DNA from 3 places in the Streptomyces sp. NPDC059909 genome. Region 3 is predicted to be linked to each of the others. Evidence: riboswitches for the same ligand, from Rfam matches in the RefSeq annotation. Region 3 holds a riboswitch; each other region holds the start of a gene.

Region 1 (6,928 bases), on a different contig from region 3:
CTCTGGCCAGCCAGAACGCTCACCCTGCCGGGCCGTCTCCGGGCCGTCCGAGGGCGCCCGGCAGCCACCTGCGACGACCGGTGACGCCCACCCCCAATATCAGCGGCCGCAGGTCACCGGATTCCGTCTGCGACACTGGATGAACCATGCCCAAGCCCGGAGAACTCACTTTCGTCGCCCCCCGCGGAGCCAAGAAGCCCCCGCGGCACCTCGCCGACCTCACGCCCGCCGAGCGCAAGGAGGCCGTCGCCGCGATCGGCGAGAAGCCGTTCCGCGCCAAGCAGTTGTCGCAGCACTACTTCGCGCGGTACGCGCACGACCCCGCGCAGTGGACCGACATCCCGGCGGCCGCGCGCGAGCGGCTCGCGTCGGAGTTGCTGCCCGATCTGATGTCCGTCGTCCGGCACATCTCCTGTGACGAGGACACGACCCGCAAGACGCTGTGGCGGCTGCACGACGGGACGCTCGTCGAGTCGGTCCTGATGCGCTACCCGGACCGGGTGACGATGTGCATCTCCTCGCAGGCCGGCTGTGGCATGAACTGCCCGTTCTGCGCCACCGGTCAGGCGGGGCTGGACCGCAATCTCTCGACCGCCGAGATCGTGCACCAGATCGTGGACGGCATGCGGGCCCTGCGCGACGGGGAGGTCCCCGGCGGACCCGCCCGGCTCAGCAACATCGTCTTCATGGGCATGGGTGAGCCGCTCGCCAACTACAAGCGGGTCGTCGGCGCCATCCGCCGGCTCACCGACCCCGAGCCGGACGGCCTCGGCATCTCGCAGCGCGGGATCACCGTCTCGACCGTGGGTCTGGTCCCGGCGATGCACCGGTTCGCCGACGAGGGCTTCAAGTGCCGTCTCGCCGTCTCCCTGCACGCCCCGGACGACGAGCTGCGCGACACCCTCGTGCCGGTGAACACGCGCTGGAAGGTGCGGGAGGTGCTGGACGCCGCCTGGGAGTACGCGGAGAAGTCCGGCCGGCGGATCTCCATCGAGTACGCCCTGATCCGCGACATCAACGACCAGGCGTGGCGCGGTGACCTGCTCGGCCGGCTCCTCAAGGGCAAGCGGGTGCACGTCAACCTCATCCCGCTCAACCCGACGCCGGGATCGAAGTGGACGGCCTCCCGCCCGGAGGACGAGAAGGCGTTCGTCGAGGCGATCGCCGCCCACGGAGTGCCCGTGACCGTTCGGGACACACGCGGTCAGGAGATCGACGGAGCATGCGGACAGCTCGCGGCTTCCGAGCGCTGACCCCCGTGTAACCTGGGCTCGAACATTTGCATATTCCGACAGGGGAGCGCCACAGCGCTGAGAGTGCGGTGACCGTCAGACCGCAGACCCTCTGAACCTCGCCCCGGTCATTCGGGGTAGGAAGTTCGGACGAGACTCAAGCTGTTGCGCCCTGCCCGGCTCCCGTTCACGGGACCCGGGCAGGGCCGCGTCTCTTCCTGGTCACCCCCAGGAGGACATGTCAGTGAGCACCACCAAGAAGATCACGGTCACGGCCGTGGCCGCCGCGCTCGGCATCAGCACGCTCGCGGCCTGCGGCGGGGAGTCGACGGACGCGTCGTCCGGCTCGGACTCCGGCAAGGCGTCGAAGACCGTGACGCTCGTCAGCCACGACTCGTTCAACGCCACCCCGGCGGTGCTCGAGGAGTTCACCCGGCAGACCGGGTACACGGTCAAGGTGCTGAAGAGCGGTGACGCCGTCGAAGCCCTCAACAAGGAGGTCCTCACCAAGGGCTCCCCGCAGGGCGACGTGTTCTTCGGCGTCGACAACACCACCCTCTCGCGGGCCCTCGACAACGGCCTCTTCACGCCGTACGAGGCCAAGGGCCTGGACCGGGTCCCCGCTGCCGTCCAGCTCGACAAGGACGAACACCGGGTCACGCCGGTCGACACCGGCGACATCTGCGTCAACTACGACAAGGCGTACTTCGCCGACAAGAAGCTCGCCCCGCCGCAGACCCTCGACGACCTGGCGAAGCCGGTCTACAAGAACCTCCTGGTGGTCGAGAACGCCGAGCGCTCGTCACCCGGTCTCGGCTTCCTCCTCGGCACGGCCGCCGCGTACGGCGACGAGGGCTGGCAGGACTACTGGAAGAAGCTGAAGACGAACGGCGTGAAGGTCGTCGACAGCTGGGAACTCGCCTACAACCAGGAGTTCTCGGGCTCCGCGGGCGGCAAGGAGGCCAAGGGCGACCGGCCGCTCGTCGTCTCGTACGCCTCCAGCCCGCCGGTCGAGGTGCTTTACGCCAAGCCGCAGCCCAAGGAGGCGCCGACCGGTGTCGCCACCGGCACCTGCTTCCGCCAGACCGAGGCCGCGGGCCTGCTGAAGGGTGCGAAGAACGAGGCGGGCGGCAAGGCCCTGCTGGACTTCCTGATCAGCAAGAAGTTCCAGGAGGACATGCCGCTCAACATGTTCGTGAACCCGGTGGTGAACGAAGCCGAGGTGCCCGAGCTCTTCACCGAGTTCGGTGCCGTGGTCGACAAGCCGCAGACCATGGAGCCGAAGAAGATCGCCGACAACCGTGACCAGTGGATCCAGTCGTGGTCCTCGCTCGTCCTGAAGTAACCAGGCGTTCCGACCCGGACAGGCGTCCCGAAGCACGCAGCACACTCCGCGGGAACGCGGCGCGGCTCGCCCTGATGGCCGTGCCCGTCGCGTTCTTCGCGGTCTTCTTCGCCTATCCCGTGACCGCGATCGTCGGCCGCGGGCTCACGGCGGAGGGTGTCTGGCAGTTCGGCCGGATCGGCCAGGTGCTCGGCCGGCCGGACGTGCTGGACGTCGTCTGGTTCACGGCGTGGCAGGCGCTCGCCTCCACCGGGCTCACGCTGCTGCTCGCGCTCCCCGGCGCATATGTCTTCGCCCGCTTCGACTTCCCCGGGAAGCAGCTGCTGCGCGCGGTCGTCACCGTGCCGTTCGTGCTGCCGACCGTGGTCGTCGGCACCGCCTTCCTCGCGCTGCTGGGACGCGGCGGACTGCTCGACGAGCTGTGGGGCGTACGCCTCGACACGACCGTCTGGGCGATCCTCCTCGCCCATGTCTTCTTCAACTACGCGGTCGTCGTAAGGACCGTGGGCGGCCTGTGGGCGCAGTTCGACCCGCGCCAGGAGGAGGCGGCACGGGTCCTCGGCGCGGGCCGGTTCGCCGCCTGGCGGCGCGTCACCCTTCCCGCGCTGACCCCGGCCGTGGCCGCCGCCGCGCTGATGGTGTTCCTCTTCACCTTCACCTCCTTCGGTGTCGTACAGATCCTGGGCGGACCCGCGTACTCCACGGTCGAGGTCGAGATCTACCGGCAGACCGCCGTCCGGCTCGACCTGTCGACGGCCGCCGTGCTGACGCTGGTTCAGTTCGCTGCGGTCATGGCGATCCTCGCTGTGCACGCGTGGACCGTACGCCGGCGCGAGACCGCCCTGAAGCTCGTCGATCCCGCGCTGACCGCACACCGGCCGCGCGGAGCGGGCCAGTGGTCGCTGCTCGCGGCCGTACTGGCCACCGTCGTCCTGCTGATCCTGGCGCCGCTCGGTGTGCTGGTCGAGCGCTCCTTCGCCGTGAGCGCCGGGGCCGGCGGCTACGGCTTCGCCTTCTACGAGGCCCTGCAGTCCGCCGAGGCGAGCGGCGGCACGTTCCTCGTACCGCCGCTGGAGGCGGTGTGGAACTCCCTGCAGTACGCGCTCGCCGCCACCGCCATCGCCCTGCTGATCGGCGGACTGGCGGCCGCGGCCCTCACCCGCAAGGCCGGCCGGCTGGTGCGGGGCTTCGACGCGCTGCTGATGCTGCCGCTCGGCGTCTCCGCCGTCACCGTCGGCTTCGGCTTCCTCATCACGCTCGACGAGCCGCCGCTCGACCTGCGCACGTCATGGATCCTGGTGCCGCTCGCGCAGGCCCTGGTCGGGGTGCCGTTCGTGGTGCGGACCATGCTGCCCGTGCTGCGGGCGGTCGACTCACGGCTGCGTGAGGCGGCGGCCGTGCTGGGCGCGTCGCCGCTGCGCGCGTGGCGCGAGGTCGATCTGCCGATGGTGCGCCGGGCGCTGCTCGTCGCCGCGGGCTTCGCCTTCGCCGTCTCGCTCGGTGAGTTCGGGGCGACCGTCTTCATCGCCCGGCCGGACAATCCCACGCTGCCGGTGGCCGTGGCGCGGCTGCTGGGCCGCCCCGGCGCACTCAACTACGGGCAGGCGATGGCCCTTTCGACCATCCTCATGCTGGTCTGCGCGGCGGCTCTGCTGCTGCTCGAACGTATCCGGCCCGACCGTTCCGCAGGGGAGTTCTGATGCTGACGCTGGACGACGCGACCGTACGGTTCGGGCGGCGGGCGGCGCTCGACGCCGTGGACCTGGAGGTCGCCGACCACGAGATCGTCTGCGTGCTGGGCCCCAGCGGCAGCGGCAAGTCGACGCTGCTGCGGGCCGTGGCCGGACTCCAGCCGCTGGCCGCAGGGCGGGTCCTGCTCGGCGGCGCCGACCAGGCGGGCGTGCCGGTGCACCGGCGCGGGGTCGGCCTGATGTTCCAGGACCACCAGCTGTTCCCGCAGCGCGACGTCGGCGGCAATGTCGCCTTCGGTCTGCGCATGCACGGCGTACCGAAGGCGGAACAGCGGCGCCGCGTCGAGGAGTTGCTCGAACTCGTCGGGCTGCCCGGTGCCGGGAAGCGGTCCGTCGCCGCGCTCTCCGGCGGTGAGCAGCAGCGCGTCGCCCTCGCCCGCGCGCTCGCTCCCCGCCCCCGGCTGCTGATGCTCGACGAGCCACTCGGACAGCTCGACCGGACGCTCAGGGAGCGGCTCGTCGTCGAACTGCGCGAGCTCTTCGGGCAGTTGGGTACGACCGTGCTCGCCGTCACCCACGACCAGGGCGAGGCCTTCGCGCTCGCCGACCGGGTCGTCGTCATGCGCGACGGCCGGATCGCCCAGAGCGGCACCCCGCGCGAGGTGTGGCAGTGGCCCGCCTCCGAGTTCGTCGCCCGCTTCCTCGGCTTCGACAACGTGGTGCCCGCGACGGTGACCGGCGAGGCCGCCGACACCCCCTGGGGCAAGATCCCCGTCCCGCCCGGTTCCCCGCAGGGCGCCTGCCGGCTGCTGGTCCGTCCGGCGGCGGTGCGGCTCGGGGCGGCGGACGAGGGCCTGCCGTGCGTGGTCGAGTCGCTCACCTTCCGAGGCCATCACGTGGCCGTACGGCTGAGGCCCTCCGACGCGCCTGCGCTGGAGGCGGAGTGCGGGCTGAAGGACGTGCCCGAGGTGGGGGCGGAGGTCGGCGTTGCTTTCGACGCCGAGGATGTGGTGGCGCTGGCGGCTGCCGAGGGCTGACGTCCGCGGGGCGCCTGCGGCGGGCCCACGAGGCGGAGCGCACATCGACACTGGGGAAGGGCGGGGCGGCCCCCCGCAGGGGCCTACGCGCCAGGCGTCAGCCGGGCCAGCGCCTCCGGGACCTCGTCCACCGAGTCGACCAGGGCGATCCGGGACTCCATGGAGCGGCTCGCGGCCAGGGAGCGGAGGAGGGACCATGCCGGGAGCTTCTCGGTCCAGTGGGCGCGGTTCACCAGCACCATGGGGGTGGGCTCGCCACGCGACTCGTAGTAGTTCGGGGTCGCGTTGTCGAAGATCTCCTGGACCGTGCCTGCCGCCCCCGGGAGGAAGACCACCCCGGCGTTGCAGCGGGCGAGGAGGCCGTCCTCGCGGGTGGCGTTGGCGAAGTACTTGGCGATGTGACCCGCGAACGGATTCGGCGGCTCGTGGCCGTAGAACCAGGTGGGGATGCCGATCGAGTCGCCGCCCTGCGGCCAGCGCCAGCGGATCTCGAAGGCGGCGGCCGCCCATTCGGTGACGGACGGGGTGAACGAGGGGGCCTTGGCGAGGAGTTCGAGGGCCTCGTCGAGCATCTCGTCGCTGTGCGCCGACGCGTACGCGCCCAGGTTCGCGGCCTCCATCGCGCCGGGGCCGCCGCCCGTCGCAACGGTCAGGCCGGTACGGGCCAGAGCCCGGCCGAGCCGGGCGGCGCCGGCGTAGGCGTCGGTGCCGCGGTGCATCGCGTGGCCGCCCATCACGCCCACGACCCGTGCACCGTTCAGGAGTTCGTCGAGGGCGTCCGAAACGGCGTCGTCGTGGATCGAGCGCAGCATCGAGGCGTAGATGTCGCGGTCGGCCTTGGTCTGCTGGAACCACTCGTACGCGAGGGCGTCGGTCGTGCCCTCGTAACCGCCGTCGGCAAGACCGTCGAACAGCTCGTCGGGGGAGTACAGAAGCCCGCGGTACGGATCGAACGGCAGATCCGGTATGGGCGGGAAGACGAGCGCACCGTCCGAGCGGACCTTCGTGGCGGCGTCGGGCTCCATGGGACAGCCGAAGAACATCGCACCGGTGGTGTCGGCGGAGAGCAGGGCGAAGGTGCGTGCCGTCAGGTCGACCGACTGGACGCGGTGCCCGGCGAGGGTGCCGCGCCGCGCGACCACCTGGTCGAACTCCTCAAGGGTCTCGATCTCGCGGTCGTCGTCGAACGACGACCCCAGCCTGCGCCTGTGTCCGTGCACCATGCGCCCACGATAGGGCCCTGCCCACCCGCCGCCGTGGCCGGGTCAGCGGCGCAGCGGCAGCGCCGCGAGCTCCGCCACCGCCCAGGTGAGCGGGGCGAAGACCGCAAGCAGCACCACCGTGCGCAGCACCACGGACGCCCGGAGGAAGGACACGGGGGTGCCGAGGTCCAGCAGTCCGGTCTGTCTGGCCTCGCGGGTGTGCTTGGCCTCCAGGGCCGAGGTGAGCAGCGTCGCCGCCGTACAGGCCAGGACCAGTGTGGCCCCGAGTCCGGTCAACTCGCCGAAGGGCCGCGGTCCTTGCCCGCCGCCGGAGAGCGCCGCCGCGGCGATCAGGGCGGACGCCACCGCGCAGACGACCCCGAGCGGCCGCCCGATGCGGGCCGCGTCGTCCATCAGCGCC
Region 2 (6,928 bases), on a different contig from region 3:
CGCCATCCCGTACAGACGATCACGCCCTATACGGTCCGCGACCGGCGGGCGCTGCTGGAGCGGCTCGGCGGCACGGGCCGGATGCAACCCGTCGTCGAGCGCCAGGAATATGCACTCGGCACGGTCTGCGCGGCTATTCCGATCACGGTGGGTTCCATGGCCGCCACCATGGCGATTTCTCTTCCCCTTCATCAGGAAGCCCGATTGCTGCCCGCAGTTGAGCAGTTGCGCAGCGGGATGGGTAGCCTGTTCAGCTCGTTCGCCTTCTCTATCAGTATCTGAAAAATTACTCCTTGTGATCTGCTGGCGGGGTGCTGGACGATGGGCAAGAGGCCAAGGGGATCATTCCTGGCCGTTTTCATCTACTGCGGGGTACATGATGCGCGAGTCGGTTCAGGCCGAGGTCCTGATGAGCTTCCTGGTCTCCGAGGAGCTCTCGTTCCGGATCCCGGTGGAACTCCGGTATGAGACGGAGGATCCATACGCGGTTCGGATGACCTTTCACCTGCCCGGTGACGCGCCAGTGACCTGGGCCTTCGGCCGGGAGCTGCTCATCGACGGCATCAACGGGCCCAGTGGCGACGGTGATGTGCACATCGCGCCCACCGCACCCGAAGGGCTGTCCGACGTGTCCATCCGGCTCCAGGTCGGCAGCGACCGGGCGATGTTCAGGGTGAGCGCTTCACCCCTCGTGGCCTTCCTCGACCGTACGGACAAGCTCGTACCGCTGGGGCAGGAGCGCACCCTCGGTGACTTCGAGGACCATCTGGAGGCGGCGCTCGGGCGCATCCTCGCGGAGGAGAACGCCGGCTGAGGTCACCTCTTGCGGCGGCGGCCCCTCCCGCCGCGTACCACGGACCTGCCGTTACCCGCACCGGCAGCGGCAGTGCCCGCCGGCCGGTCGGCAGAGACGACCAGGGCCGCCAGCGCCGTGGTGACCGGCACCGACGCGACCAGGCCGATCGAGCCGATCAGCGTCCGTACGATCTCCTCCGCCACCAGCTCGCTGTTGGCGACCGTCCCCACGCCGGACTGCGCCACCGAGAACAGCAGGAGGAGGGGCAACGACGCACCCGCGTAAGCCAGTACGAGCGTGTTGACGACCGAGGCGATGTGGTCCCGGCCGATGCGGATGGCGGACTGGTAGAGGCGGCGCGGGCCCATCGTCGGATCCGCCTGGTGCAGCTCCCAGACCGCCGACGTCTGGGTCACCGTCACATCGTCGAGCACACCGAGCGAACCGATGATCACGCCTGCCAGCAGCAGACCGGACATGTCGATGTTCGGATACAGGCCGTGGATCAGGCCGGTGTTGTCGTCCGTGTTCCCGCTCAGGGACGCCCAGCCGATGAAGAGCGAGCCGAGCAGCCCGATCAGCAGCAGCGAGATGAGCGTCCCGAGCACCGCGACCGAGGTACGGGCCGACAGGCCATGGCACATGTAGAGCGCGATCAGCATGATCGCACTCGCCCCGACCACCGCCACGATCAGGGGATTCGAGCCCTGCAGGATCGCGGGGAGAATGAACAGCGTCAGGATGGCGAAGCTGATGGCGAGCGCGATCAGGGCCGCCACCCCGCGCATCCGTCCCACCACGACGACCACGAGCGCGAAGATCCCTGCGAGCAGTGCCATCGGGAACTGCCGGTCCACATCGGCGACCGAGTACTGGAGATCGCGCGGGGCGTCGGGCGCGTACGCCACCACCACGCCCTGCCCCTGGTGCAGTTGCCGAGGAGCGTCCGGCTGCACGATCTCGATGAACGTACGGCCCTTGTTCTCACCGGTCGTGACCTCGACCGTCGCTCTCGCGCACGTTCCTTGCTGGGAACTGACCGCTTCGCGTCCTTCGGGGGTCGAGGTGTCGCCGGTCGGCGGCACCTGCGCGGCGTTCACGTCCTTGCAGTCGACCTGCTCGACCTTCACCACCCGCCCGTCCTCGGTCTGCCGGTCGAAACCGACTCCGGTGCGCTCGTGGCCCGGGACGCCGCCCGGCCAGAGCACCACGAGTCCGGCCAGAACCGCGGTGGCGAAAGGAATCAGCACCGCGGCGATGACCCGCCGGAGGTGCCTCGAAACGGGCTCGGCAGGCCCGTGGCTGTGCGTGTGGCCATGGGCGTGATCGGCCGCCTTGCCGTTCGCGGGGCCGTGGGGTTCGGGCGTCTGCTGCGAGGAAGTCACCGCCCGATCATCGCAAGAACGGCAAGGGCCCACTGTTCAGCACGCCCGATGGGGCGCTAGCGTGGTGACACCTTTGCACACGCGGGAGCTCGGAGCACCGGGCTGAGAGGGCGCTGACCTCCGTAGATCCGTACGGGACAGCTGCGCCGACCGCCGAACCTGTTACCGGGTAATGCCGGCGTAGGGAGTAGGTCACGATGACCATTGAGGACACACGCACGCCTGCCTCCGGCTCGAACGAGGGCGAGAACGAGGGCGGGAAGTCCATCGGCTGGCACAAGGGATACGTCGAGGGCTCCCGCCCCGACATCCGGGTGCCGGTCCGCCAAGTGCACCTCACCAACGGCAAGGACGTGACCCTGTACGACACGTCCGGGCCGTACACCGACCCACAGGTCGAGACCGACGTCCGCCGCGGACTGCCGCCGCTGCGGGAGAACTGGATCATCGGTCGCGGCGACACCGAGGAGTACGCCGGCCGTCCCGTCCGCCCCGAGGACGACGGGATCAAGCACACCTCGCCCCGCGGCGGGCTCCGCAACCTCGACGCCGTCTTCCCCGGCCGCCCGCGCCAGCCCCGCCGGGGCCGCGGCGGCCAGGCGGTGACGCAGCTCGCGTACGCCCGCCGTGGCGAGATCACACCGGAGATGGAGTACGTGGCGATCCGGGAGAACGTCTCCCCCGAGGTCGTGCGCGAGGAGATCGCCGCCGGCCGCGCGGTCCTGCCGGCGAACGTCAACCATCCAGAGATCGAGCCGATGATCATCGGCAAGCGGTTCCTGGTGAAGGTCAACGCCAACATCGGCAACTCCGCTGTGACCTCCTCCATCGAGGAGGAGGTGGAGAAGATGACCTGGGCGACCCGCTGGGGCGCCGACACGGTCATGGACCTCTCCACCGGCCGCAACATCCACACCACCCGCGAGTGGGTGCTGCGCAACTCCCCCGTGCCCATCGGCACCGTGCCGCTCTACCAGGCGCTCGAGAAGGTCGACGGCAAGGCCGAGGAGCTGACCTGGGAGATCTACAAGGACACCGTCATCGAGCAGGCCGAGCAGGGCGTCGACTACATGACGGTCCACGCGGGCGTGCTGCTGCGGTACGTGCCGCTCACGGCCCGCCGCAAGACCGGCATTGTCTCGCGCGGCGGCTCGATCATGGCCGCCTGGTGCCTCGCGCACCACAAGGAGTCGTTCCTGTACGAGAACTTCGAGGAGCTCTGCGAGATCCTCGCGGCGTACGACGTCACGTACTCGCTCGGCGACGGCCTGCGGCCCGGGTCGATCGCGGACGCCAACGACGAGGCGCAGTTCGCCGAGTTGAGGACCCTCGGGGAACTCAACACGATCGCCAAGCGTCACAACGTACAGACGATGATCGAGGGCCCGGGACACGTCCCGATGCACAAGATCAAGGAGAACATCGACCTCCAGCAGGAGATCTGCGAAGAGGCGCCCTTCTACACGCTGGGCCCCCTGACGACCGATGTGGCGCCCGCGTACGACCACATCACCTCCGGCATCGGTGCCGCCATGATCGCCTGGTGGGGTACGGCGATGCTCTGCTACGTCACGCCCAAGGAGCACCTGGGCCTGCCGAACCGGGACGACGTCAAGACCGGCGTCATCACCTACAAGATCGCCGCACATGCGGCCGATCTCGCCAAGGGGCACCCGGGTGCGCAGGAGTGGGACGACGCCCTCTCCGACGCGCGCTTCGAGTTCCGCTGGGAGGACCAGTTCAATCTGGCCCTGGACCCGGACACGGCACGGGAGTTCCACGACGAGACGCTGCCGGCGGAGCCGGCGAAGACCGCGCATTTCTGCTCGATGTGCGGGCCGAAGTTCTGCTCGATGAAGATCAGCAGAAGCATCACAGAGCAGTTCGCCCCGGATCTCGCTGTGACCAGCGACGATGACGTTGAAGCGGGCATGCTCGCCAAGTCGAAGGAGTTCGCGGAGGCGGGCCACCGCGTCTACCTGCCCATTGCGGACTGATCTTCTGACGTCTCAGCGCCCCCCGGTATACGCTCCGGGGGACGCTGTCGTCTCTCACGAACCGCGCTGCGGCAGGACAAGTCCTGGTGGCACGGCCCGGGCGGCGGCCTTGGACTGCGCCACCGGTCACCGTCGCCGGTCGACGTGTTCGCGGGACCGGAAGAAGTCGCCGAGCTCCAGGTCACCGTCCATGAACCGTCCGATCAAGCCAGGCACGACGAAAGTGCCTCGCTCCGATCGTTCGGCGAGTTGGGCCTGTGTCCCTCGCACGTTCCGGTCAGCACGGCTCTGAGGACCGGTTCGGTGCGGCCGGGCCGCAGGCCTGCGCGCTTCGGCTCCGTCAACGATGGGGCGGCTATCGGCTCACTCCAGGACGGCGAGGTGGTCGGCGGCGCCCCCGCGCCACTCGATCAGGAAGAGGGTCGCGTCGTCACTGGTGCTCCCGCCCCGTTCCTCCTTCAGTGTGTGGGAGAGCGATCGCACTACCGCCCGTACCCCCTTCTCTGCGTGCTCGATGCGGTTGACCCAGTGGATGAGTTGTTCCTCGCCGAACTGCTCTTCGCCGGCTTCATGCTCCTCGATCAGGCCGTCGGTGAAACACAGCACCCGGTCGCCGGGTTGGAGGATCTGCTCGCTGATCTGGGGCTCTTCACCTCCGAAGCCGACCGGCAAGGTGGTCGGGCTTTCCAGTTGCCGGAGGACCTGGTGGTTGCGGATCAGCAGGGGTGCGGGGTGTCCCGCGTTGACCCACTGCAGGTGGCCCGTTGTGATGTTCAGGCGCATCATCTGCGCGGTGACGAAGTGTTCGGGCCCGAACTGCTCGGCGATGGCCCGGTCCATGAACACGTAGATCTCGGACAGGCCGATGCCGGCACGTCTGGAGTGCCGGTAGGCGCCGATGGCGACAGTGGCCATGGTGGCGGCGTTCAGGCCGTGGCCCATCGCATCGACCACGGCCACGTGCAGGATGTCGTCGTTGAGCGCGTAGTCGAAGCTGTCGCCGGCGACGTTGTAGGCGGGCTCCAGGATCCCGGCCACCGCGACCTGCGGGACGGACATCGCCAGCGGCGGCAGCAGGGACCACTGGATCTCCGCGGCCACGCTCATGGGTTCGCGGCGCCGGGTGAGGAAGAACTGGTCGGTGTAGCTGTGCTTGGTGACCAGCATGTCGGCGATCAGGCCGGCGAGCCTGCGCAGCAGGCGCCGGTCGTCGTCATCGAGGGTCTCCAGGGTGAGGGTCAACACTCCCACCTGGTCGCTGCCGTCCAGCAACGGTAGATACATCCGGACGCCGTCGGCCTGCGGTACCTCGACAGTGGTCGCGTACAGGAAGGCCGTGCCGGCATGGGAGTCACCGATCGGCTCGGGCTCACCGACGGTCAGCCCCCTGCCCGGCAGCGGCACCAGCAGGAGCTGTGCGTAGTCCTGCAGGAGGATCGAAATGTCCCGGCCACCGACCCTGGTCACCTCTTCCGCGATCAGCGGGGCGATCAGCTGCGGCGGCATCTCGTGTGCCCGGTCCAGCAGCACCCCCAGCAGCCGCTCACCGAACCCTTCCGACCGGTCCACCGCGCCCTTGCCGGACTGCTGATCACCCTCCGCCATAGCCGTGCCCTTTCACCCACCAGCCTGATTTCACCCTCACCTGCTGAGCCGGCTGTCCCCAACGAGTCGGTCACCGCGCAGCCTGGTGCCGGCTTCGGTGGCTTGCTCGGCCGCTGGACGCACCGCGACTCGCTCGTTCCCTGCCGTCGCGCCGACCGTGCGCAACGGCCCCGGTGTATACACACCGGGGCCGCCCTTCCGGGTCGGTTGCACGTGAGAGTGCACCGGCCCACTCACCATGCTATGCCTATGCCGCTTTTCCGGCAGAAGGGACTCTTTAACTGCTCGTCGATGGCCCGGTCCATGAACGCGTAGATCTCGGACAGGCCGATGCCGGCACGTCTGGAATGCCGGGCCGTCGTCGCGCAAAGGCGCGACCAGAGGCGCCGCAGTCCACTCTGTGAAAGGTCCTCGTCCCCAGACGCTTCTTCGTCATTCGCCTACAACGGTTCGCAGGCGACTGCTGGGAGAGGCCCGGCGATACGAATAGGTAGCTGACCACTAAAAGTCCGTCGGCGGTAACATCAAGTGCGCCCGCCCAACGAGATTTCTTCCGCAGAGCTGTTCAGGATCGCGCCACGGCCCATCAGGGTGTCTCACGGGTTGTCAGAACTGACGCTGCGCACTCCGTCGGGAGGAGATCACCACCGCTGCCGAGAGGCGCATCGTCTCCAGTGCGTCGATCTGACCCCGCGCCCGGTCCAGCGACTCCCTCAGCTGGGATTCATCCAGACGGTCGTCCCGCCAGGCCACCACGAGCAGCGTGCCCCAGATCAAGTTTTCCCCTCGACCCCCAACTGCAAGGGCTCAAGATCAAGTCGGTGCGCCGGCCCCAAAGGGAAGCGCGACTCGCCAGCGACCGGATTAGGCGACGCGGTGGGCGCGATGGCGGGCTTCCCGGAGTCGGACCTTCGACGGCAGGCGGTCCAGGCCTGCCGAGTCCCGTGCGTGTGCGAGCGGTTCCCGGCTCAGTTGCCCCAGAGTCTGCGCTGGTTCAGCGTGAGGCTCCGGCAACAGCCGCACCCGTGCGACCGGAGCAGTACGCCGGCCCGACAGCCGCACATGAGCCCGCGAGACCCCGTCCAGGGCTTGCGCCTCTTCCTCGATCGCGTCCTCCAGCGCGCGGCCATTGAGTCGGGCCGCCG
Region 3 (6,928 bases):
CCGCCCGGCGCCGCCAGATCGTGCCCGGCCGCGAAGATGTGGCAGGTGTCCAGGCAGATGCCCAGCTTGGGGTGGGCGTCCAGGGCCTCGAAGTACGGGCCGAAGTCCCAGGTCCTGGAGCAGAGCGAGAAGCCCTGCCCGGCCGTCGACTCCAGCAGCAGGAAGGGGTCGTCGTCGTGGGTCAGCTCGTCGAGCAGCGGCAGCATCAGCTCCCGCGCCTGCGCGAGTGCCACCTCGCGGGTACGGCCGCCGGTCGCCGAGCCGGTGTGCACCACCACGCCCAGCGCGCCGATCTCGCGGCCCCGGCGCAGCGAGTGCCGCAGCGACTCCACGGACCGCTCGGCGGTCGCCTCGGTGTGCGAGCCGAAGTTGATCAGATACGGGGCGTGGACGTACGCCGGTATCCCCTCGGCCGCGCACTCCGCCCGGAACTGCTCGTCCTGCGCCGGGTTCCCGGCGGGCGTCGCCCAGCCGCGGGGATTGGCGACGAAGACCTGGACGGTCTCCGCGCCGATCTCCCGTGCATACGTCAGGCCGGTCCTGGCGAGTCCGCCGGCCACCGGCACATGGGCGCCGACAGGGTTGCGCATCGGTTCTACAGCCCCTTGGTCCTGATGGTGATCGTGCTGCCCTCGGGGGCCTGCTCGCCGCCCTCGACGGACTGGCTCTCGATCTTGTTGCCGAGGAAGGGGAAGTTGCGCTCGACCTTGACCTCGAAGCCCGCCTTCTCCAGCTTCTGACGCGCGTCGGCGATCGTCTTGCCCGTGACGTCCGGGACCTTGACCATGCGCGGGCCCTTGGAGACGGTGAGGGTGACCGTGTCGCCCCGCGCGGCCTGCCCGCCCTCGGCCGGGGACTGCGAGGCCACGGTACCGGCATCCTCGGGCGAGTTGACCTGCCCGGCGGCGACCGCGACCTCCAGCCCGGCGTCCTCCAGCGTGCTCCTGGCGTCCTCGACGGACTCGCCGGTCACGTCCGGTACGTCGATGGGGGCGCCCTTGCTGACGACGAGCGCGACCGCGGAGTCGGGGCGCCGGTCGGTTCCGGCGGCCGGTTCCGAGCCGATGACGGTTCCCTGCGCGGCGTCCTCGCTGAACTCCTTGGTGACCACGCCGGGGGCCAGCCCCACCTTGCGCAGGGCGTTCCTCGCCTCGGCGAGGGTCAGCCCCTCGACCTCCGGGACCTTGACGATCTCGGGACCCCGGGAGACGACGAGCGTCACCGAGCCGTTGTCGCGGATGCGCTGACCGGGGTCGGGGTCGATGTCCATGACGGTGCCGCGCCGGTAGACGTCGCTGAAGCCCTGCTCGGTCCGCTCGACCTCGAGCCCGGCGTCGGCGAGACGCTTCTTGGCGGCGGCCTCCGTCTGCCCGAGGACAGGGGGGACACGGGTGAACTGTCCGGAGTTGATGTACCAGACGCCGCCCGCGCCCAGGAGCAGCAGGGCGGCGACGACGACGGCGATGACGCCGCGCCGGGGCGCCCGGGTGGGGCGCGCCGGGGTCCGCGGGGCCGGCTGCACCGGCGGCATCTCCAGCCTGCTGGTCTGCTGTACGCCGAGCTGGACCTGCTGGACCTGCTGGACCTGCTGGGCCGCGCCCCGGGGGAGCACGCTCGTACGGTCCTCGGCGCCCGCGGTGCCGTCGGGGGTCGTGGGCCGCGCCTGCGGCGGCACGGCGTCGAGCTGGTCGTCCCCGAGAGCGGCGCGCGCCTCACGGGTCCGCGCGAGCAGCGCGACGGCGTCGTACGGCCGGACGTCCGGGTTGCGGGCGGTCGCGCCGGCGACGAGCTCGTCCAGCTCGAGCGCGAGCCCGGGTACGGCCGCGGACGGGGCCGGCACGTCCTCGTTGAGGTGCTGGTAGAGCACCTGGGCGGGGGTGTCCCCCTCGTACGGCTTGGCGCCCGTGAGCATCTCGTACAGGACGACACCGCAGGCGTAGACGTCGGCGCGGGTGTCGGCGGTGCCGGACTCGATCTGCTCGGGTGCGAGGTACGACACGGTCCCGAGGACCGAGCCCGTGGTGTTCGTCACGGAGCCAACGGCCCTGACCAGCCCGAAGTCGGCGACCTTGACCCGGCCGTCGTCGCCGATCAGCACGTTCTCCGGCTTCATGTCCCGGTGCACGAACCCGGCGCGGTGCGCCGCACCGAGCGCCGCCAGCACCGGCTCCAGGATGTCGAGCGCGGCCCGCGGCTGGAGCGCTCCGCGCTCGCGCAGCACGTCACGGAGGGTGCACCCGGCGACGTACTCCATCGCGAGATAGACGTACGAGCCCTGCGCGCCCTGGTCGTAGACCCCCACCACATTGGGGTGCGACAACCGCGCGACGGACTTCGCCTCGCGGATGAACCGCTCCACGAACGACGCGTCCGTCGCGAGCGCCGGATGCATCACCTTGAGGGCGAGCACCCGGTCGAGACGGGTGTCCACGGCCCGGTAGACCGTGGCCATCCCGCCGACGGCGATGCGCGCGTCGACGCGGTAGCGGCCGTCGAGCAGCTGCCCGACGAGGGGGTCCTGAAGCGTCGTATCCACGCAGCGAGTCTACGAGCCGCGCCGGGACCTCCGGCCCCATCGGGTCGGGCCCGGCGCCGTACTGCAGCGGACCCGTGACCCGGGGGTTGCGGTTGCAGGGCGCATGGCGGCGGGCTTTCTCCCTCCCCGCCCCTTCCCGAACAGGGGCTGCGGCCCCGGCCCAGTAGCGGGGGCTGCACCCCCGGACCCCCGCGCCACGCACTGCCCCTACGCCCCGGCGCTCCTCCGGAGCCCGTCCGGCGCTTCAGGACGGGCATGCCGGCCCACTCCGCGGTGCCGGGACCGCGGACCCGGGACCCGGGACGGCCCCGGGCTGCGGGCCTGGTCTCAGAACGCCGGACGCTCCGGGTCCAGGAGCGCCCTGCCCTCCGCCGGGGACGACGCCTCCGCGAAGTGCCGGCGGGGAATGCGCCCCGCCCGGTGCGCCAGCCGGCCCGCCTCGACCGCGTGGCGCATCGCCTCGGCCATCAGGACGGGCTCCTGGGCCCGCGTCACCGCGGACGCGAGCATCACCGCCGCACACCCCAGCTCCATCGCCAGTGCCGCGTCCGACGCCGTGCCCGCCCCCGCGTCCAGGATCACCGGGACGGTGGCCTGCTCGGCGATGAGCCGGAAGTTGTGCGGGTTGCGGATCCCGAGCCCGGACCCGATGGGCGAGCCCAGCGGCATGATCGCCGCGCAGCCCACCTCCTCCAGCTTCCGCGCCAGCACCGGGTCGTCGTTCGTGTACGGCAGCACGGTGAAGCCGTCGTCGACCAGCACCTCCGCCGCGTCCAGCAGCTCGATCGGGTCGGGCAGGAGCGTGCGCTCGTCCGCGACGACCTCCAGCTTGATCCAGTGCGTGCCGAGCGCCTCGCGCGCGAGCCGCGCGGTCAGCACGGCCTCGCCCGCGGTGAAGCAGCCCGCCGTGTTCGGCAGGACCTGGATGCCCAGCCGGTTGAGCACGGACAGGACGGACCCCTGCACGGTCGGGTCGAGGCGGCGCATCGCCACCGTCGTGAGCTCCGTACCGCTCGCGATCAGCGCGCGTTCGAGTACGTCGAGGCTCGGCGCCCCGCCCGTACCCATGATCAGACGGGACGAGAACTCCACCCCGCCCAGCACAAAACGGTCGTCGGCCATGGCTCCGGTCACCCTCCCTGCACCGCGGTGAGGACCTCGATCCGGTCGCCGTCGCCGAGCAGCGTCCCGGACCACTCGCCCCGCGGGACGACGGTCTCGTTCACGGCCGCCGCGACCCCGGACGGCGCCGCCGTCAGCGTCGCGACCAGCGCACCCAGCGTGGTCCCTGCCGCGATGTCCCGCGGCTCTCCGTTCACGGACACGGTCGTGGACCCGGTCATGCGGACAACTCCTGACGTACGGGAGAAAAGCGGCGAGGGGTGAAGGGGCGTGCTTCTTCCGGCAGTTCCCCGGTGACCAGCGCGTGTGCCATCACCTCGCCCGTGACCGGCGTGAGCAGCACGCCGTTGCGGTAGTGCCCGGTCGCCAGCAGCAGCCCGGGCAGTTCCGTCGGTCCGAGCAGCGGCGCGTTGTCCGGCGAACCCGGCCGCAGGCCCGCGCGCGTCTCGGTGAGCGGCAGTTCGGTGATGCCCGGGACCAGCTCGTGCGCGTCGCGCAGCAGCTCGTACACCCCGCCCGCCGTGACCGTCGTGTCCCAGCCGAGCTCCTCGCTCGTCGCGCCCACCACCAGCTCGCCGTTCTCGCGCGGTACGAGATAGACATGGCTGCCGCGCACCACGGCCCGTACCGTCCGCGACAGGAACGGCGCGTACGGACGCGGCACGGTCAGCCGCAGCACCTGCCCCTTCACCGGCCGGACCGGCGGCAGCACCTCCTCCGGTACGCCGCCCAGCCGGCCGCTCAGACTGCCCGCGGCCAGCACGACCTGTTCCGCGGCCACTTCGCGGCCCCCGTCGAGCACGGCACCGGCCGCCCGGTCCCGTACCACCGACAGCCGCTCGGCCCGCTCGCGGAGGAAGGTCACGCCCACCCGCTCGCACGCCACGACCAGGGCCTTCGCCAGTCGCCGCGGATCGATCTGGTGGTCGCCGTCCACCCGCAGCCCGCCGCGCACGCCGGGTGCGAGCATCGGCTCCAGACGCCGGCACTCCCGGCCGGTCAGCCACTGCGACTCCAGCCCGGAGCGGCCCTGCAGCGCGTGCAGTTCGCGCAGATACGCCCGGTCGTCCGCGTCGAGCGCGACGGCGAGCGTCCCGCACCGGCGATATCCGGTGTCCTGTCCGCTCGCCTCCTCCAGCTCCGCGACGAAGTCGGGATAGCGCCGCGCGGACGCCAGGTTGAGGCCGAGGAGCGTCTCCTCGCCGTAGTGGAGCTCCGTGACGGCCGCGAGCATGCCCGCCGCCACCTGGGCGGCCCCGCCGCCCGGTTCGGGGTCGGCGAGCGCGGTGCTCAGCCCACGCTGTGCCGCCCGCCAGGCGGTTGCGAGGCCGATGATCCCGCCCCCGATGACGAGGACGTCCGCCGTTGTCGGTGAATGCCCTGTCGGTGAATGCGCCGTACGTGAATGCCGCGTACGCGGATGCATGGCGTCCAGACCCTCCCTTCGCCGGCATGACCCGGATCAGGTTCGTACGGTCGGAGGCCGCCTCAGCCTCCCTCTCAGCCCGGTGCGTCCGGGCTCCCGCGAGTAGCAGTACGGTGGCCAGCCTAACCCCCGCCCCCAACTCGCAGTAAGGGAGCCCGCACCGTGGCCCGCTCGCTCGACGGACTCATCCTCTCCCCGGTCGCCGACCAGGCGCCGGGCCAGGTCGGTACGCGGACCCGGTTCACGTACCACGAGGAGGAGGGCCGGATCTGGGCCGACTACGCGGGCGGTGACGTGGTCCGCGGCCATCTCGTCGGCACGCGCGAGGGCGACCGGCTGGACTTCCGCTACGTCCAGCTGAAGCAGGACGGAACGACATCGTCCGGGCACTGTGTCTCCACCGTCACCGAGCTGCCCGACGGGCGGGTGCGGCTGGACGAGACCTGGGAATGGGAGTCCCAGGAAGGCAGTGGCACGAGCGTGGTGGAGCAGCAGTCTTCCTGACGATCCGCCAGATGGTTAGGGTGGCCGGGTGAGCGAGCAGGTAACGCAGAGCCGTCGTGTCGTCATCGTCGGGGCCGGCATGGCCGGCGTCCAGACCGCCGTGGCCCTGCGCGAGCGGGGCTTCTCCGGCACCATCACCCTCATCGGCGCCGAGCCGCACCAGCCGTACGACCGCCCTCCGCTCTCCAAGGCCGTCCTGCTCGGCAAGGCGGAGGGCTCCGCCCTAGACGTCGACTTCGACGCGCTCCGGATCGACCTCCAGCTCGGCCGCGAGGTCGGCGGCCTGCGCCCCGGCGCCCATGAGCTCGACACCCCGGCGGGGCCCGTTCCGTACGACACCCTCGTCATCGCCACCGGCGCCGAGCCCATCACGCTGCCCGGCATCGAGGGAGTCCCGGGCGTCCATCTGCTGCGCACGCTCGACGACGCGGAACGGCTGCGTCCGGTGCTGGAGCGGCAGCACGACATCGTCGTCGTCGGCGCCGGCTGGATCGGCGCGGAATTCGCCACCGCCGCCCGCGAGGCGGGCTGCGCCGTCACCGTCGTCGAGGCCGCCGACCGGCCGCTCGCCGGCGCCCTGCCCGCCGAGGTCACCGCGCCGATGGCCGACTGGTACGCGGAGGCCGGCGCGGAACTCCTCACCGGCGCGCGCGTCGCGGGCGTCGAGGCCGGCACCGTCGTCCTCGCGGACGGCCGCAGGCTGCCGGCCGGGGCCGTCGTCGTCGGCATCGGTGCACGCCCCGCCACCGACTGGCTCGAGGGGTCGGGCATCGCCATCGGCCCCGACGGCTCGATCACCGCCGACGAACGGCTGCGCACGTCGCTGCCCGATGTGTACGCCGTCGGCGACTGCGCCTCCTTCCCGTCGGGCCGCTACGGCGAACGGCTCCTCGTCCACCACTGGGACAACGCGCTCCAGGGCCCGCGCACGGTCGCCGCGAACGTCGTCGGCGGCGACACGGGGGAACCGCCGCAGATCTACGACCCGGTGCCCTACTTCTGGTCCGAGCAGTTCGGCCGCTTCGTGCAGTACGCGGGGCATCACACGGGCGCCGGGACACTCGTATGGCGGGGCGACCCGGCCGCAGGTTCCACCTGGTCGGTGCTGTGGCTGCGGGACGGGGTGCTGGTCGCCCTGCTCGCGGTCGGCAGGCCCCGGGACCTGGCCCAGGGGCGCCGGCTCATCGAGGCGGGCGCACGGCTCGATCCGGAGCGTGCGGGGGACCCCGGTGTCCCTCTGAAGGCCGCAGCACTCTAGGGTCCGGCTACCGACTGTCAGTCCGGGATGGCACGCTTGTCCCGTGACCGAGATTGACGCAAAGATCGATGCTCTCGTCCCC

Evidence for each region. Region 3 has a riboswitch for thiamine pyrophosphate ahead of thiO (glycine oxidase ThiO). Riboswitches for the same ligand answer to the same signal wherever they lie in the genome.
Region 1: it holds a riboswitch for thiamine pyrophosphate, as region 3 does, so the genes downstream of both, ACFV9O_RS04795 (thiamine ABC transporter substrate binding subunit) here and thiO (glycine oxidase ThiO) in region 3, are expected to answer to the same signal.
Region 2: it holds a riboswitch for thiamine pyrophosphate, as region 3 does, so the genes downstream of both, thiC (phosphomethylpyrimidine synthase ThiC) here and thiO (glycine oxidase ThiO) in region 3, are expected to answer to the same signal.

Annotation. Positions count from the first base shown of each region.
Region 1 is NZ_JBHWKX010000003.1:239,389-246,316, forward strand. It holds gene rlmN (23S rRNA (adenine(2503)-C(2))-methyltransferase RlmN) at 147-1,253, shown strand; TPP riboswitch at 1,284-1,394, shown strand; gene ACFV9O_RS04795 (thiamine ABC transporter substrate binding subunit) at 1,477-2,577, shown strand; gene ACFV9O_RS04800 (ABC transporter permease) at 2,652-4,277, shown strand; gene ACFV9O_RS04805 (ABC transporter ATP-binding protein) at 4,277-5,305, shown strand; gene ACFV9O_RS04810 (LOG family protein) at 5,389-6,528, opposite strand; gene ACFV9O_RS04815 (hypothetical protein) at 6,571-6,928, opposite strand, start outside.
Region 2 is NZ_JBHWKX010000001.1:117,393-124,320, reverse strand. It holds gene ACFV9O_RS00605 (IclR family transcriptional regulator) at 1-282, shown strand, start outside; gene ACFV9O_RS00600 (SsgA family sporulation/cell division regulator) at 380-814, shown strand; gene ACFV9O_RS00595 (YibE/F family protein) at 817-2,181, opposite strand; TPP riboswitch at 2,253-2,385, shown strand; gene thiC (phosphomethylpyrimidine synthase ThiC) at 2,379-4,178, shown strand; gene ACFV9O_RS00585 (PP2C family protein-serine/threonine phosphatase) at 4,542-5,783, opposite strand; gene ACFV9O_RS00580 (hypothetical protein) at 6,390-6,560, opposite strand; gene amaP (alkaline shock response membrane anchor protein AmaP) at 6,648-6,928, opposite strand, start outside.
Region 3 is NZ_JBHWKX010000026.1:11,645-18,572, reverse strand. It holds gene ACFV9O_RS19180 (deoxyribonuclease IV) at 1-590, opposite strand, end outside; gene pknB (Stk1 family PASTA domain-containing Ser/Thr kinase) at 596-2,536, opposite strand; gene ACFV9O_RS19170 (thiazole synthase) at 2,864-3,658, opposite strand; gene thiS (sulfur carrier protein ThiS) at 3,667-3,879, opposite strand; gene thiO (glycine oxidase ThiO) at 3,876-5,084, opposite strand; TPP riboswitch at 5,081-5,194, opposite strand; gene ACFV9O_RS19155 (hypothetical protein) at 5,247-5,588, shown strand; gene ACFV9O_RS19150 (NAD(P)/FAD-dependent oxidoreductase) at 5,617-6,846, shown strand; gene ACFV9O_RS19145 (Rv2175c family DNA-binding protein) at 6,890-6,928, shown strand, end outside.